Linked DNA regions of Prosthecobacter sp.. Each later gene encodes a partner of the first gene's protein in a complex. Links are inferred from orthologs where the notes say so. Each region holds a gene or a part of one and is shown on either strand. Other genes may lie near its edges.

Evidence for each region. Proteins that work in one complex are often made in the same cells at the same time.
Region 2: the proteins of mfd (region 1) and uvrA are in contact, whole or in part, in a crystal structure (PDB 4DFC), measured with the Escherichia coli proteins. The link is inferred for Prosthecobacter sp. from one-to-one orthologs.

The regions. Positions count from the first base shown.
Region 1 is NZ_JAXMIH010000008.1:147,501-155,552, reverse strand. The notes cover bases 1,750-5,489. They hold mfd (transcription-repair coupling factor), read right to left. Parts: upstream 5,160-5,489; coding sequence 1,950-5,159; downstream 1,750-1,949. Other genes in these bases: U1A53_RS09145 (hypothetical protein), read right to left, coding at 5,273-5,489; U1A53_RS09155 (patatin-like phospholipase family protein), read left to right, coding at 1,750-1,949. Outside these bases: U1A53_RS09165 (phosphopantetheine-binding protein), read left to right, coding at 1-81; U1A53_RS09160 (lysylphosphatidylglycerol synthase transmembrane domain-containing protein), read left to right, coding at 100-1,110; more of U1A53_RS09155, read left to right, coding at 1,107-1,749; more of U1A53_RS09145, read right to left, coding at 5,490-5,980; U1A53_RS09140 (sigma-70 family RNA polymerase sigma factor), read left to right, coding at 6,194-6,931; U1A53_RS09135 (serine/threonine-protein kinase), read left to right, coding at 6,985-8,052. UniProt on the Escherichia coli protein: Couples transcription and DNA repair by recognizing RNA polymerase (RNAP) stalled at DNA lesions. Mediates ATP-dependent release of RNAP and its truncated transcript from the DNA, and recruitment of nucleotide excision repair machinery to the damaged site.
Region 2 is NZ_JAXMIH010000016.1:29,586-35,281, reverse strand. The notes cover bases 1-3,540. They hold uvrA (excinuclease ABC subunit UvrA), read right to left. Parts: upstream 3,183-3,540; coding sequence 201-3,182; downstream 1-200. Other genes in these bases: U1A53_RS18390 (hypothetical protein), read left to right, coding at 3,230-3,540; U1A53_RS18400 (ABC transporter ATP-binding protein), read right to left, coding at 1-204. Outside these bases: more of U1A53_RS18390, read left to right, coding at 3,541-4,192; hisD (histidinol dehydrogenase), read left to right, coding at 4,326-5,612; U1A53_RS18380 (hypothetical protein), read left to right, coding at 5,609-5,696. UniProt on the Escherichia coli protein: The UvrABC repair system catalyzes the recognition and processing of DNA lesions. UvrA is an ATPase and a DNA-binding protein. A damage recognition complex composed of 2 UvrA and 2 UvrB subunits scans DNA for abnormalities.

The DNA of each region.
Region 1 (8,052 bases):
GCCGACCAGGAGCAGGCGAAGCGCATCCTGCACAGTGTGAACACGATCGCCGAGGCCGTGGACCAGAAAGCGGCGGCCTGATTTCCCTGCCCCAGCTTTTTGAAACGCCTGATCTCCATCTCCCTTCGTCTGCTCATCAGCGGCGTGCTGCTCGCGCTGTTGTTTCGCGAGCATGATCTCATCGCCGACATAGCGCCGCGTTTTCGCGCCCTGCTGACAAACTGGCCGTGGATGCTCGCCGGGATCGTGTTCGCGTTCCTTTCGCTCTTTCTGACCGCCACGCGCTGGCACATTCTCCTGCGCGGCCTGGTACCGCATCTGCCGTTTGGCATGGTCTTGCGCGCGGAGATCGTCAGCGCCTTTTTCAACATCAGCTCCGTCGGCGTGGTCGGCGGGGACACTTACAAGATCATGTCTCTCTCGCGGCGTCTGCCGGGAAAAGCGATACCGGTGAGCGTGTCGCTGGTGCTGGATCATCTCGCGGGGCTGGTCTCTGTGGCGCTGCTCTTTCTCGGTTGCATGCTGGCGGTGCATTCACGCTGGCAGGAGTTCGGCCAGGATGTGCGGCTGCTTTTCACGGGCTATGGCATGTATGTCGGCGGTGGGGTCGGCGGGATGGCGCTCACGTGGATTTCCTTCAAACCAAACGTGCTCGCCTGGGGAAAACGCACCTTCCCCCGCACGTTCGGCCATCCCAAGTTTGCCCGCATCCTCACCCGCATGGGGCAGGTGAACGAGGTCTTCACGCTGCTCTGGCGGCGCATGCTCTCCGCCACGGTGGTTTCCACCGGCATGCATGTGGCGTTTTTCATGAGCTTCTACTGCGGCCTGCGTGCCGTCGGAGGCGCGGCTCCGCTTCTCGATGTGCTCACCGCGATGCCGATTGTGGACGCGGCCGCGTCGTTGCCGGTCTCCATCTCGGGCCTCGGTGTGCGCGAGCGCACCTTCGAGGCGCTGCTCGCAGGACTGGCGGGCGTGCCCGAAGCGGTGGGCATTTCCGCCTCGCTCGCCGGCTGGATGTTCAATCTGTTCTGGGGAGTCGTGGGTGGAGTGCTGTTCCTGCGTTCCAAGCACACGCAAATCATCGCACCTGAGGCGCGAACTGCATGAGTTCACCACCGCGCATCGCCATCTCACTCGGCGCGTCCTTCATGGGCTACGCCACGCATGCGGGGTTCATGGCGCGTCTCCATGCTCTCGGGGTGCGTCCTGTCGCCCTGGCAGGGGCTTCCGCAGGCGCGATCACCAGCGGCCTGTATGCCGCAGGACTGGAGCAGGAGGCGATCCGGCAGACGGTGCTCAGCCCGCGTCTGTATCTCGCCTTTGCCAGCCGCACCAAATGGATCTGGCATCAGTTCGTGAATGTGTTCAAGCATCGCCATCCCGGCTTTCTCGATCCCAAAGGCGCCATCGCCCATTTTGAATCGCTCGTCGGCACGCGAAGCATCGAATCGCTCACCGATCCGAAGCTCATGATCACCCTCAGCGACCTCTCCAAGAACGAGACCCTCTTCGCCAGCCGCGGACCGCTCGCCACCGCCATGGCCGCCAGCTCATGTGTGCCCATGCTTTTTTCTCCGTTGGAGTTCGATGGTCGCATGTGTACTGACGGCGGCGTGGCCCATGAAACACCGGTCGATCCGTGGTTCAAAGATGAATCCATCGATCACATCGTCATGCACCGCATCACACAGCCTCAGGGAAAGCCTCCACTGATGCTCCCCGGGCGTCTGCTTGACACCATTGCCGCCTCCCATGAGTCCATGACCCGTCAAATCCTGGCCGACCGCATCGAGCTTGCCCGCCTGCACGGCAAGAAGCTCACGCTCATCACCACCACGCATCCACGCCCGTCACCGCTGTTTCCGGGTCGATTGAAAAACTGCTACCAGTTGGGCGAGGACACGGCGCAGAAGCTGTTCGACACGGAGCTGTCCCAACTCCTCTGATTAAAGCGTGCGCAGCATCGCCAGCGTTTCGGCGAGCTGCTTGTGGCCTTCCTTGGCACTGAGGCGCGGAAACTTGCCCTGGATCATGACGAACTTGCCGTTGCGCGTGAGCATGAGCTTGCGGTCCTTGATTTCGATCTCGCTGATGCCGGCGTGCGCGGCGGCGAGGCGCATGGAGGCGCAGGTGAGGAGGTTCTGCACGGCGTGGGGCAGTTTTTCGCCAAACTGATCGCGCCATTGCGCTTCGAGCTCGTCGAGTTCTTTGCGCGTCATGATCTCGCCAAGCTGGCGATACGCGGTGATGCGCAGTTTGAGATCCTCGATGAAGGATGAAGGCAGGAAGGCGGGCGTAGCCGTTTTTTCGGCCTGGAGCATCAAGGCCTCGCTCATCACGAGGAAATCAGCGCGCAGGCCGACCTCGACAGGACGCGCCACGCGGCGTCCCTGCATGCGAGCAACGCTTTGCTTGAGCATCTGGCAGTACAGATCAAATCCGACGGCGGCGATGTGCCCGCTCTGCTCGGTGCCGAGCAGATTGCCCGCACCTCGAATCTCCAGGTCACGCAACGCGATCTTGAAGCCGCTACCAAGGCCGGCGTATTGCTTGATCGCGTTCACACGCTTGCGCGCATCACCCGCGGTCACGGCGTCGCGTGGAAGAAGCAAATAGGCGTGTGCTTGAACACCGCCACGGCCCACACGACCGCGAAGCTGATACAAATCGGCCAGGCCGAAGCGATCCGCGCGGTCGATGATGATCGTGTTCGCGTTCGGGATATCGACGCCGCTCTCGATGATGGTGGTGCAGACGAGCACATCCGCGTCGCCATCAACAAAGGTGTGCATCACGTCTTCGAGCATCTCCTCGTGCATCTGGCCGTGGCCGACGATCACGCGCGCGCGCGGACACAGCTCGCGAATGCGTTGTGCCGTCTTCTCGATGGTCATCACACGGTTGTGAAGGAAGAAAACCTGCCCGCCGCGGTCGATTTCGATCTCGACGGCCTCTTTAATGATACGGTCGTCATACGGACAGATCATTGTCTGCACGGCCTGCTTGTTCGGCGGCGGCGTCTCGATGGTGCTCATGTCACGCATGCCCATGAGAGCGAGATACAGCGTGCGTGGAATCGGCGTGGCGCTGAGCGTGAGCACATCGACGAGGCGGAACAGGTCTTTGAATCGCTCCTTGTGCTTCACACCGAAGCGCTGCTCCTCGTCGATCACCGCGAGGCCCAGGTTCTTGAACTGAACGTCTTTGGAGATCACACGATGCGTGCCGATGACGATATCGACCGTGCCTTCGGCGATTCCGCGCACAATTTCGCGTTCGCGGTTGGCCGGTGTGAGACGGCAGAGCATTTCCACGGTCACGGGGAACTCGCTCATGCGCTGGCGGATGTTTTCCGTGTGCTGGCGGGCCAGCACGGTTGTGGGCACGAGGATCGCCACCTGACGACCGCCCATCACAGCTTTGAACGCGGCACGGATCGCCACTTCCGTCTTGCCAAAGCCGACATCGGCGCACAGCAGGCGGTCCATCGGCTTCTCCGCCTCCATGTCGCGTTTGATCTCCTCCGCGCAGTGGAGCTGGTCCGGTGTTTCGCGGTAGAGGAATGATTCCTCGAACTCGACCTGCCATTTCGTGTCCGGCGGATGCGAGTACGCCTTCAGCGTCTGCCGCTCCGCCGCCACGCTGAGCATGCGTGCGGCGAAATCTTCCACGCTCTTCTCCGCGTTCTTGCGCGTCTTCTGCCAGCGTGCCTCGCTGAGCTTGCTCAAGGCCGGCGCCTTGCCGCCGACACCCACGTAACGCGTGACCATGTGCGCATGCGCCACCGGCACAAACAGCTTCGCACTATCCGCGTAATGCAGCACGAGCACTTCCTCCCGCTTGCCCGAATCACGCACTTCGACACCGCCGTAGCGCGCCACACCGTGCTCCGAATGCACCACGGTGTCGCCTTCACGCAGATCGCGCATGACATCCCGCGCTTTGCGCAGCACCTCGGCCTCATCCAACTTCGAGCCACGCACGCGGCGGATCTGCTGATGCCTTCCAAAAATCTCCGCGCCGGTCAGGACGGCCAGTTTTACCGCTGGAACAGTGAAACCGCGATAGAGCAGGCCCAGCTTTGTCTCCAACGAGGACGGCAGCCCGCTTTGCAACTCGGCGAAACGCTCACGCTCAGCCTCGTTGTGGAAGAAAATCACCGAGCGCCAGCCCGCCTCGTGCCATTCGCGAATCTGCCGGGAGAAATGCTCTCGCCTCGCTTCATGCAGAACGAAATCAGACGCATCGAAGACGCCGAGCGGATTCTCGTGAATCGCCGTGGAGAAGTCCTCCAGCCCCTCCACTGGCGCGGCGGAGCTGAGAATGCTCGCATGCACCGTCACATCGCCCTCGCAGTCGATGGTGACGATGAAATCGTCCTGCCGCAGATGCTCGCGCACCAGCGCCGCATCCTCCGCATTCTCATTCATCTGCACCATCACCCCCACACGGTCGAGACGCTTGATGGAGGATTGATTGTGCAGGTCAAAGGCACGGATGGATTCGATCTCGTCATCGAAAAACTCCAGCCGCAGTGGCTCCTCCGCCTGCCAGGTGAAAAAATCCACGATGCCGCCGCGCCGGGCGAATTGACCGCGTTCGGTCACCACAGGCACACGTTCGTAACCAGCCTCACCCAATTGACGTAGCAGCGCCTCCACATCGAGCTTGGCACCGACCTCCAGCGTCTGGCGCTGCGTCTCGATCTCCGCCAGCGCAGGCACCTGCTCGTCGAGACTGTCGGCGCACAACACCATCACAGGCGAATCGCCCTCCATCATGCGCCCCAGCACCCCCGCACGCTCCGCCAGCAGTTCGGGATCTGCCAGAGCGTCATTCACGACATGCCCGAGACGCGGAAAATATAACGCCGGGCACTGCCACACACCGAGCTCGGCATGCACATGATCCTGCGTCTTCACATCCGCGCAGAGAATCCACACGCGGCGGCCAGGGTGCGCCTTTTCCGCATGCCGCACCATCAACGCAGCCGCAAAGCCGAAGGCCTGCGGCGTCACATGATCCAGAACAAGTTTTTCCTCACCCAGCCTGCGCTGAAACTCCGCCACAGCCAGTGTCATATCCACGAGGCCGAGCGCATCCCCCCGCGCACGCCCGGACGGGGGTGGTGGTTGACGATTCGCAGCCTTCTTCACGCCGCGGGGTTTGGGGGCACGCTTGACGGGATCCAAAACAAAGCGCCGGGTGGTGACACCCGGCGCTGCAATCAGCGGATAATGCTGGAAAGATCAATCGCGAAGAAGCGCGGCTATTTGTTGTTCGTGCTGGAGCCATTCGCACTCGGTTTGCCCACGGCTGCGGCTAGGAGGTCGTCCTTGGTGGCGTATTTGTGTACTTCGCGGTCATTCTTGTCAAAGATGCGCACCACGAGGCCGCCCATGCCATCCGCCTGCCGGTTCTTGTTGCCGCCGATATAGTAGTAATCACCTCGGAGCTCTTCTTTGTGGAGCACGATCTCGGTCGTATCCACCGTGGCGCTTGAGGAGCCAGGAATGGCGCTCACTTTGGAACTGCCGGAGGTTTCAATGCGTGCGCCACCTTTGCCCGTACCGCCGTCTTCTCTGCGGAAACACCAGTAGTCCACACGCAGGTCACCGACAGCCACGGGCATCCGGTTCTTGATCTCGATTTTGTAAATCCAACGCTCATCCTCCACCGTGACGACACCCTGCTTCTGCTTGGTCTCGCCCATTTTCTTCTTCGTGTACTTCACTTCAAAATTGTACTTGGCGTTTTGATCGGCCCAGTCCTTCATGAATTTCTGGTCGTCCGCCGAGAAGGAGGCGGCCGGGACGGTAAAGCTGCGTCCATCACTGGCACGCTTCAAAGTGGCCTGGCCTCCAGCAACGGCCACCAGCTCGGCATCGAGCTTGCGCCCCTGCAGGTCGGTGAATTCGCGGGCGGAGAGAGTGGTGGCAGCAATCAGGCACAGACTGGCGAGGAGGTGTGTTTTCATGGCGCGTTTTTTGATTTGGTGTGATAAACGGACGCAGGCTAGTATTTTTTGCCAGTCAACGTCAAGAATGATTTTCAGCCCAAGGCTCAACTATTCCGTGACATGATGGGCGAAAGGCTCTGTTCGAGCGCGATGCGTCCCAGGCGCGGATCGTGGCAGTTGGTGTGATTCCGGTGTAACAGGCGGCAGCGTTCCTTGAAGAAACAGCACCACATGTCTCGAAACGACTCCTCCGCAGCGCCAGCACCGCTTTTCGCGACCACGCGGTGGTCCATCGTACTGGCGGCGAAGCACGAGAATGCACCGGAATCGAAACAGGCGATGGAAACGCTGTGCCGGGCCTACTGGTATCCGCTCTACGCGTATGTGCGGCGTGACGGGCATGCGCCGCATGACGCGCAGGATCTGACGCAGGAGTTTTTTGCGCGATTGCTGGAAAAGGACTGGCTCCAGGCGGCAGGGCCAGAGCACGGCCGCTTCCGCACCTTCCTGCTCGTGGCGATGAAGCGCTTCCTGATTAACGAGTGGCACAAGAATGCCTCGCTGAAACGCGGCGGGCACATCACGCATGTGCCGCTCGACGCAGAAGATGCGGAACGCCGGTTTGCCAACGAACCTGAACTCGCGCCGGATGCGATGTTTGAGCGAAGATGGGCCATGACGCTGCTGGAGCAGACGTTGGCGACTTTGGAGGCCGAGTTCACCTCCGCAGGCAAAGCGGATGATTTTCAGGCCATGAAACACTGCCTCACACTGGATCGCGGCAGCATCTCGTATGCGGAACTGGCGGCAAAAACGAACTCCAGTGAAGGCGCTGCACGCGTGGCGGTGCATCGGCTGCGAAAGCGCTTCCGCGAGCTGTTTCGCGCAAACATCGCCGCGACGCTGGCGGAAGGTGAGGACGTGGAAACGGAAATGCGGCACATCGTGACGGTGCTGGGCGGAGATTGATGGGAAATCGCTTGTAACAGACCTGCGAAATCCCTGAACTACCCGTGGAAGCGATGAATTCCGAATCCACCCCATGCCCCAAATGCGGCTGCGAGCTGCCGAGTGATGCGCCGCAAGGTTTGTGCCCGCGTTGTCTCGCCGCGTTGAACTTCGCGACCGAAACGATGCCGCCGGATGCCGCGCCGGTCGCTACACAAACGCCGTTAACGCCGGAGGAACTAGCTCCGCACTTCCCGCAGCTCGAAATTCTGGAGTGCCTTGGTCGTGGCGGCATGGGCGTGGTCTATAAAGCACGGCAGAAGTCCCTGAACCGTCTTGTGGCGTTGAAGCTGCTCGCGCCGGAGCGTGCGGACGATGCGAAATTCGCCGCGCGCTTTGAAAAGGAGGCGCAGGCGCTCGCGGCGCTGAATCATCCCCACATCGTCACGATTCACGACTTCGGCCAGGCAGGCGGCTTCTATTTCCTGCTGATGGAATTCATCGACGGTGTGAATCTGCGCCAGGCGATGACGGCGGGACGTTTCACGCCGGAGCAGGCGCTGGCCATCGTGCCGCCAGTCTGCGAGGCGCTGCAATACGCGCACGAGCACGGCATCGTGCATCGTGACATCAAGCCGGAGAATCTGCTGATGGACAAGGAGGGACGCGTGAAGATCGCGGACTTTGGCATCGCGAAGATCGTAGCCCGCGAGTCCTCTCGCGGATCAGGGGACGAAGAGCCGCGAGAAGACTCGCGGACTACGGCTCTCGGCACACCGACGTATGCCGCGCCGGAGCAGCAGAGCGATCCGCGCCACGCGGATCATCGCGTGGACATATATTCACTCGGCGTGGTGCTGTATGAACTGCTGACTGGCGAACTGCCGCAGACGAATCTCGAACCGCCGTCGAAGCGTGTGCAGATCGACGTGCGGCTCGATGAGATCGTGCTGCGCGCGCTGGAAACGAAGCCGGAGATGCGTTTTGCGACAGCGGCGGAGTTTCGCACACAGGTGGAGGCGGCGATTGGAACTTCCGGCAACAGCCGACGTGAGGAGGCTCACGTTGGAACCCCGTCGCGCTTCCTCAAAATCGGCACCAGCACCCTCGTCACCCCGGAGAAGATCGCCACCGCAAGCGGA
Region 2 (5,696 bases), on another replicon or contig:
TTCATCCGCCACCAAGGTGCCTGCGATGATGCTGATGAGCGTCGTCTTGCCACATCCCGACGGCCCCACCAGCATGGTGATGTCGCCGCGTCGCACCTCCAGATCGATCTCCTTCAAGACCTGCAACCGTGAACCGCCGTCCCCAAAGCTTTTGGAGATGCCCTTCACATGGGCCGCGAGTTGGTGATTTTCGCCGTTGTTCATGAATTGTTGCCGCCAGGCGTTGGGACATACGTCTCTGCATGAGTTTGGAGAAACCTGCCAGTCACGCTGCTTTCGTTCGCTGCAATCTCCTTCGGAGTGCCCGTGGCGAGGATGTGGCCGCCTTCGGTGCCGCCGCCGGGGCCGAGGTCGATGATCCAGTCGGCGCAGCGGATGACGTCGAGGTGGTGTTCGATAACGATGAGGGTGTTGCCGGCATCGCGCAGGCGCAGCAGGACGCCGAGCAGCGTCTGGATGTCGGCGCTGTGCAGGCCGGTGGTGGGTTCGTCGAGGACGTAGAGTGTGCGACCGGTGCTGCGTTTGGCGAGTTCGGCGCTGAGCTTGATGCGCTGGGCCTCGCCGCCAGAGAGAGAGGCACCGCTTTGACCGAGTTTGATGTAACCGAGGCCGGTGTCCTCAAGCGTGCGTAGTTTCGGGGCGATGGCGTTGTTGCGCTCAAAGAAGCGTGCGGCTTCGCTGACGGTCATTTCGAGCACATCGGCGATGTTTTTGCCTTTGAAGGTGACCTCCAGCGTTTCCGCGCCGTAACGGCGGCCTTTGCAGGACTCGCAGGTGACGTAAACGTCGGCGAGGAAGTGCATGTCGATCTTGATGACGCCGTCGCCTTCACATTTTTCACAGCGGCCACCAGGTGTGTTGAAGCTGAAGCGTCCGGCATCGTAACCACGCACGCGGGCGAGCGGGAGTTGTGCGAAGAGTTCACGGATGGGGCCGAACGCGCCGGTGTAAGTGGCGGGATTCGAGCGCGGACTGCGGCCGATGGGCGACTGGTCGATGACGACGACTTTGTCGAGATATTCGAGGCCAGTGATGCGCTCGTGTTTGCCGGGGATGTCTTTGGCGTCGTAGAAATGGCGGCGCAGCGCCCGCATGAGGATGTCGTCCACCAAGGTCGATTTGCCGCTGCCGGACGGCCCGGTGACGCAGGTGAAGCTGCCGAGCGGGAAGGCGGCGGTGACGTTGAGGAGGTTGTGCTCGGTGGCGCCGTGAATCGTTAATGAGTTCTTGGTTCTTGGTCCTTGGTTCTCGGTTAAGAGGGTTTGCGGCAGTGCGGTGGCTTGAATGCGCGTTTTGCCGCTCAAGTAAGCGCCGGTGATCGAATTCTGATTTGCCGCGATCTCAGCGGGTGTGCCTTGGGCCACGAGTTTGCCGCCGTGCGGGCCGGCGGCGGGGCCGAGTTCGATGATGTGATCGGCGGCACGCATCGTGGCCTCGTCGTGCTCGACGACGAGCACGGTGTTGCCGAGGTCGCGCAGGCGCAGAAGCGTTTGGATCAGGCGTTCATTGTCGCTGGGATGCAGGCCGATGCTCGGTTCATCCAGCACATACAGCACACCGGCGAGTCCGGCCCCGATCTGTGATGCGAGCCGAATGCGTTGCATTTCACCGCCGGAAAGCGTGCCGCTCTCGCGATTCAACGTGAGATAACCCAATCCGACCTGCTCCAGGAACTCGATGCGCTTCACGATTTCGCGCTGCAACTCGCCCACATAGGCTTTCTGCTGCTCGGTGACTTCTAATTCGCGCATCCAGCCGAGTGCATCGCGGATTTGCAGCGAGGTGAACTCGTGGATGTTGAGTTCCTTTGTTTGGGAGCTCAATCTGACCGCCAGCGACTGCGGTTTGAGCCGCTTGCCTTCGCACGTCGCACACGCATGTGGATTCATGAGCCGCGTGAGGGCGGCTCGGAGGGCGTCGCTTTCGGCGCTTTGATAGAGACGGGCGATTTCGGGCAGCAGGCCTTCAAACGGCTTCGCCATACTGCGGGTGTTGTCAGACTTCTTCCAACCGGTGGCGATGGCGACTTCACCGGTGCCGTGAAACAGGGCATCTTTGAATGCCTGCGGCAGAGTTTGGAAGGGAACGTCCATCGCAGCGCCGAAGTGCTTCGCCAGTGCTTCCACGCTTTGATTGAAAACGATGCGCACTTTCGGATGCCGTGCCCACCACGCCTTGATCGCGCCATCGGCGAGCGATTTGGATTCATCAGGCACCAGCAGCGCCGCATCTGGTGTCGGCGTCATGCCGGTGCCTTCGCAGGTGGGGCAGGCCCCGAGATGCGTGTTGAAGGAGAAATGCTGCGGCGTGAGGCGCTCGATGACGTAGCCGGTGCGTGGATTCGCGAACTCAGTGGTGTAGCTGAGAATTTCGTCGCTGCCGTCGAGGTTCACGAGGAACTGCACCTCGTGCTCGTTCCAGTGCAGCGAGCTTTCGATGGCCTCCATGAGCCGCTGGCGTGAATCCGCACGCACGACGAGGCGATCGATGACGATCTGCACCTGTTGTTGCTCGTTGGCTGCCAGTTTGAGCGAATCTTCCAGCTCCACGATCTCGCCGTTCAAGCGCACGCGTACAAAGCCCTGGCGTTTGAGTTTTTCAAACAGCGTGTGCGTGTCCTCGCCATTCGCCGGAGGTTGCGGCGAGAGTACCATGACGCGAGTGCCTTCACCAAGCGCTAACACCTTGTCCGCGATCTCCGGCGGCGTGCTGCGCAGGAGTTTTTCGCCGGTTTGCGGGTCATGCGGCTGCCCGGCCACGGCGTAGAGCACGCGGAGGTAGTCGTAGATTTCCGTCACCGTGGCGATGGTGCTGCGCGGGTTCGGATTCGAGTGAACCTGCTCGATGGCGACCGCCGGGGACAGCCCCTCGATGAAATCCACGTCCGGCTTCTGCATTTGGTCGAGAAACTGCCGCGCGTAGGCGGAAAGGCTCTGCACATAGCGCCGCTGGCCTTCCGCAAACAGGGTGTCGAAGGCCAGGGATGACTTCCCGCTGCCGCTCACGCCCGTGAGCACCACGAGCTTATGCCGTGGGATGTCCACGTCGATATTCTGGAGATTGTGCTGCCGTGCGCCACGCACGCGGATCACGTCTTCTGGCATGCGCCACACAAGCCGCGTGGGGCAGGGGAGATCAAGCCCAAGAAATCCCCCGGCACGTCCGTTTCCAGAATGGTGCATGAGGGCGGTTGATTATCCCCGGCCTCTCCCCTAGACTCCCCACCGTCATGAAACCTCTCATTGTCATCATTCTCGCCATCGCCGTCGGCTACGTCTCCTACGAGTACGTGTATCCGCCCTTCTCCGAGGCCATGAAGTTCACGAAGCATGTGCCCAAGGTGGAGCCGAAGAAGGAAATCGCTGTCGTTCCGGCACCGAAGCCGGTCGTCAAACCAGAGCCAGTGGTCGTGATAGCGCCCAAGCCCGAGCCGAAGCCGGAGATGAAACCCGAGCCGAAGCCCGAAATGCCCAAGATCCCCGAGCCACCGCCGGTGGACCCGAATGCCTTCGTGGCCCCCGTCTTCCCGCCAGTGGATGAGCTCACGCAGAACTGGGCCGCCGTGCCGAAAGGCTTCTTTGCCAAGCCCAAGCAGGTCACGATGAAGAAAGACCTCGAGCTCAAGATGCAGATGGGTAAGGCCACCGCCGCAACTACCTTCAAGGCCGGGGCCAAAATCTTCGTCATGGGCCAGGAAGGACCGAATCTCATCGTCGGCGCTTCCGAAAACTCACCCATGCGCGGTCAGGTGCCCATGGAAGACACCGATTTCAAAGACGTCTTCATCGCCGCCTATGAGCAGGTGAAAATAACCAGCACCGAAAATGCCCGCAAGGCGCATGAGTACAAGCTCGCCGCAGCGGAACGTGCCAAGAACGCGCCTGTTGCCGCCACCAAAGGCGGTGGCGGTGGCAGCAGCAACGACAAGCCAGTCAAGGACGCCGACGGCACCTACCCGCTGCTCGTCGCCAGCATGAAAGCCGGCGAAGTCACCGAGGTGAAGCCTGACAACGTCAAGTCCTGGGGCGATCCAGCGCAGGAAAAAATCGACGGCAACGACTACTGGACCGTGAACGTCAAATACGAGACCCAGACCATGTTCGGCAAGTTCGAGACCGAGGCCCAGGCCCGCATCAAGAACGGCAAGGTCGAGAAGTGGGTGTACACCGGTTCTGGTGAAGTGGTGCCGTAAACACAGTGTCAGGAGAGGGATCATCCTGATCCCTTCAGAACCATGCGGGCAGCGATGCCCGCATTTTTTGTCGAAGCAGCACGCATCTTCCTTCCTTGACGTCATTGCAGCGCTTGGCACGTAAAACCTCCGAATGAAAGTCATCCGCCCCACAGATCCAGACTACGCCAGCGCCGCCGCCGCGCTCAACCGTCGTGCCGAGGCCAGCGATGCCGTGCGTGAAGTCGTGTCAGGCGTCATCAAGGCCGTGCGTGAGCGTGGCGATGCCGCCGTGCTCGAACTCACCGAAAAATTCGACGGTGCCAAACTCACAGCCGCGCAGATGCGTGTCCCACAGTCCGAACTCGATGCCGCCTGGAACGCCGCCGATGCCACGCTGCGCTCCGCGCTCGAAGCCTCGCATCGCAATGTCATGGCCTTCGCCAAACGCAGCATGCGCCAGGCCTGGAGCTACAAGAACGAGCAGGGAGCCGATGTCGGCGAAGTCTTCCATCCCTTCGAGCGTGTCGGTTGCTATGTGCCCGGTGGCACCGCACCGCTGGTTTCGACCTCCATCATGACGGTCACCTTCGCCGCAGCAGCCGGTGTGCCTGAGATCGTCGTCTGCACGCCTTGCGGTCGCGATGGCACAGTCAATCCCGGTTTGCTCGCGGCGCTCAAACTCGCTGGAGCCACCGAGGTCTATAAAGTTGGCGGTTCGCAGGCCATCGCTGCGCTGGCTTTCGGCACGGAGACGATTCGCCCTGTCACCAAAATCTTCGGCCCAGGCAACAGCTATGTCGTCGAGGCCAAGCGCCAAGCCTTTGGCGTCGTTTCCATAGACCTACTCCCCGGACCCAGCGAAGTGCTCATTCTCGCCGATAAATCCGGCAATCCGGCCTTCATCGCCGCAGACATCCTCGCCCAGGCCGAGCACGGCAAGGACAGCATGGCCGGATTCATCACCGATGACGCAACCTTACTCGATGCCGTCGTCGCTGAAGTCGATTCGCAGTCGAAAACTCTCAGCCGGCAGGTCCAGCTTGCCCCTGTGCTCGAAAAAGGCGCGTTTTGCATGCTCGTGCCGAGTTTGGAAGAAGGCGCACGTCTTGTGAATGATTTTGCGCCGGAGCATCTCACGCTCATCACCACGCGAGAAGATGCCATCCTGCCGCTCATCCGCACCGCTGGAGCGATCTTCCTCGGCAATCACTCACCCGTCGCTGTCGGCGATTTCCTCGCTGGCCCCAGTCACACGCTGCCCACTGGCGGTTCCGGCAAATCCTTCCCCGGTATCACTGCCGACATGTTCCAGCGTCGCACCAGTATCATCCGTCTGGATCGTGAAAGCTGCGTCAAATCCGAGTCTATTGTCCGCGCCTTCAGTCAGGTCGAAGGACTCGACGCGCATGGGCGTTCCGTTTCCATCCGCTGCTCATGAAATCCATCGTCATTATCGTCGGACTGCTTCTCGTCTCTTGTGGCAAAGAGGAGACAAAACCGCAACCAAAGGCCGCTGTAGCAC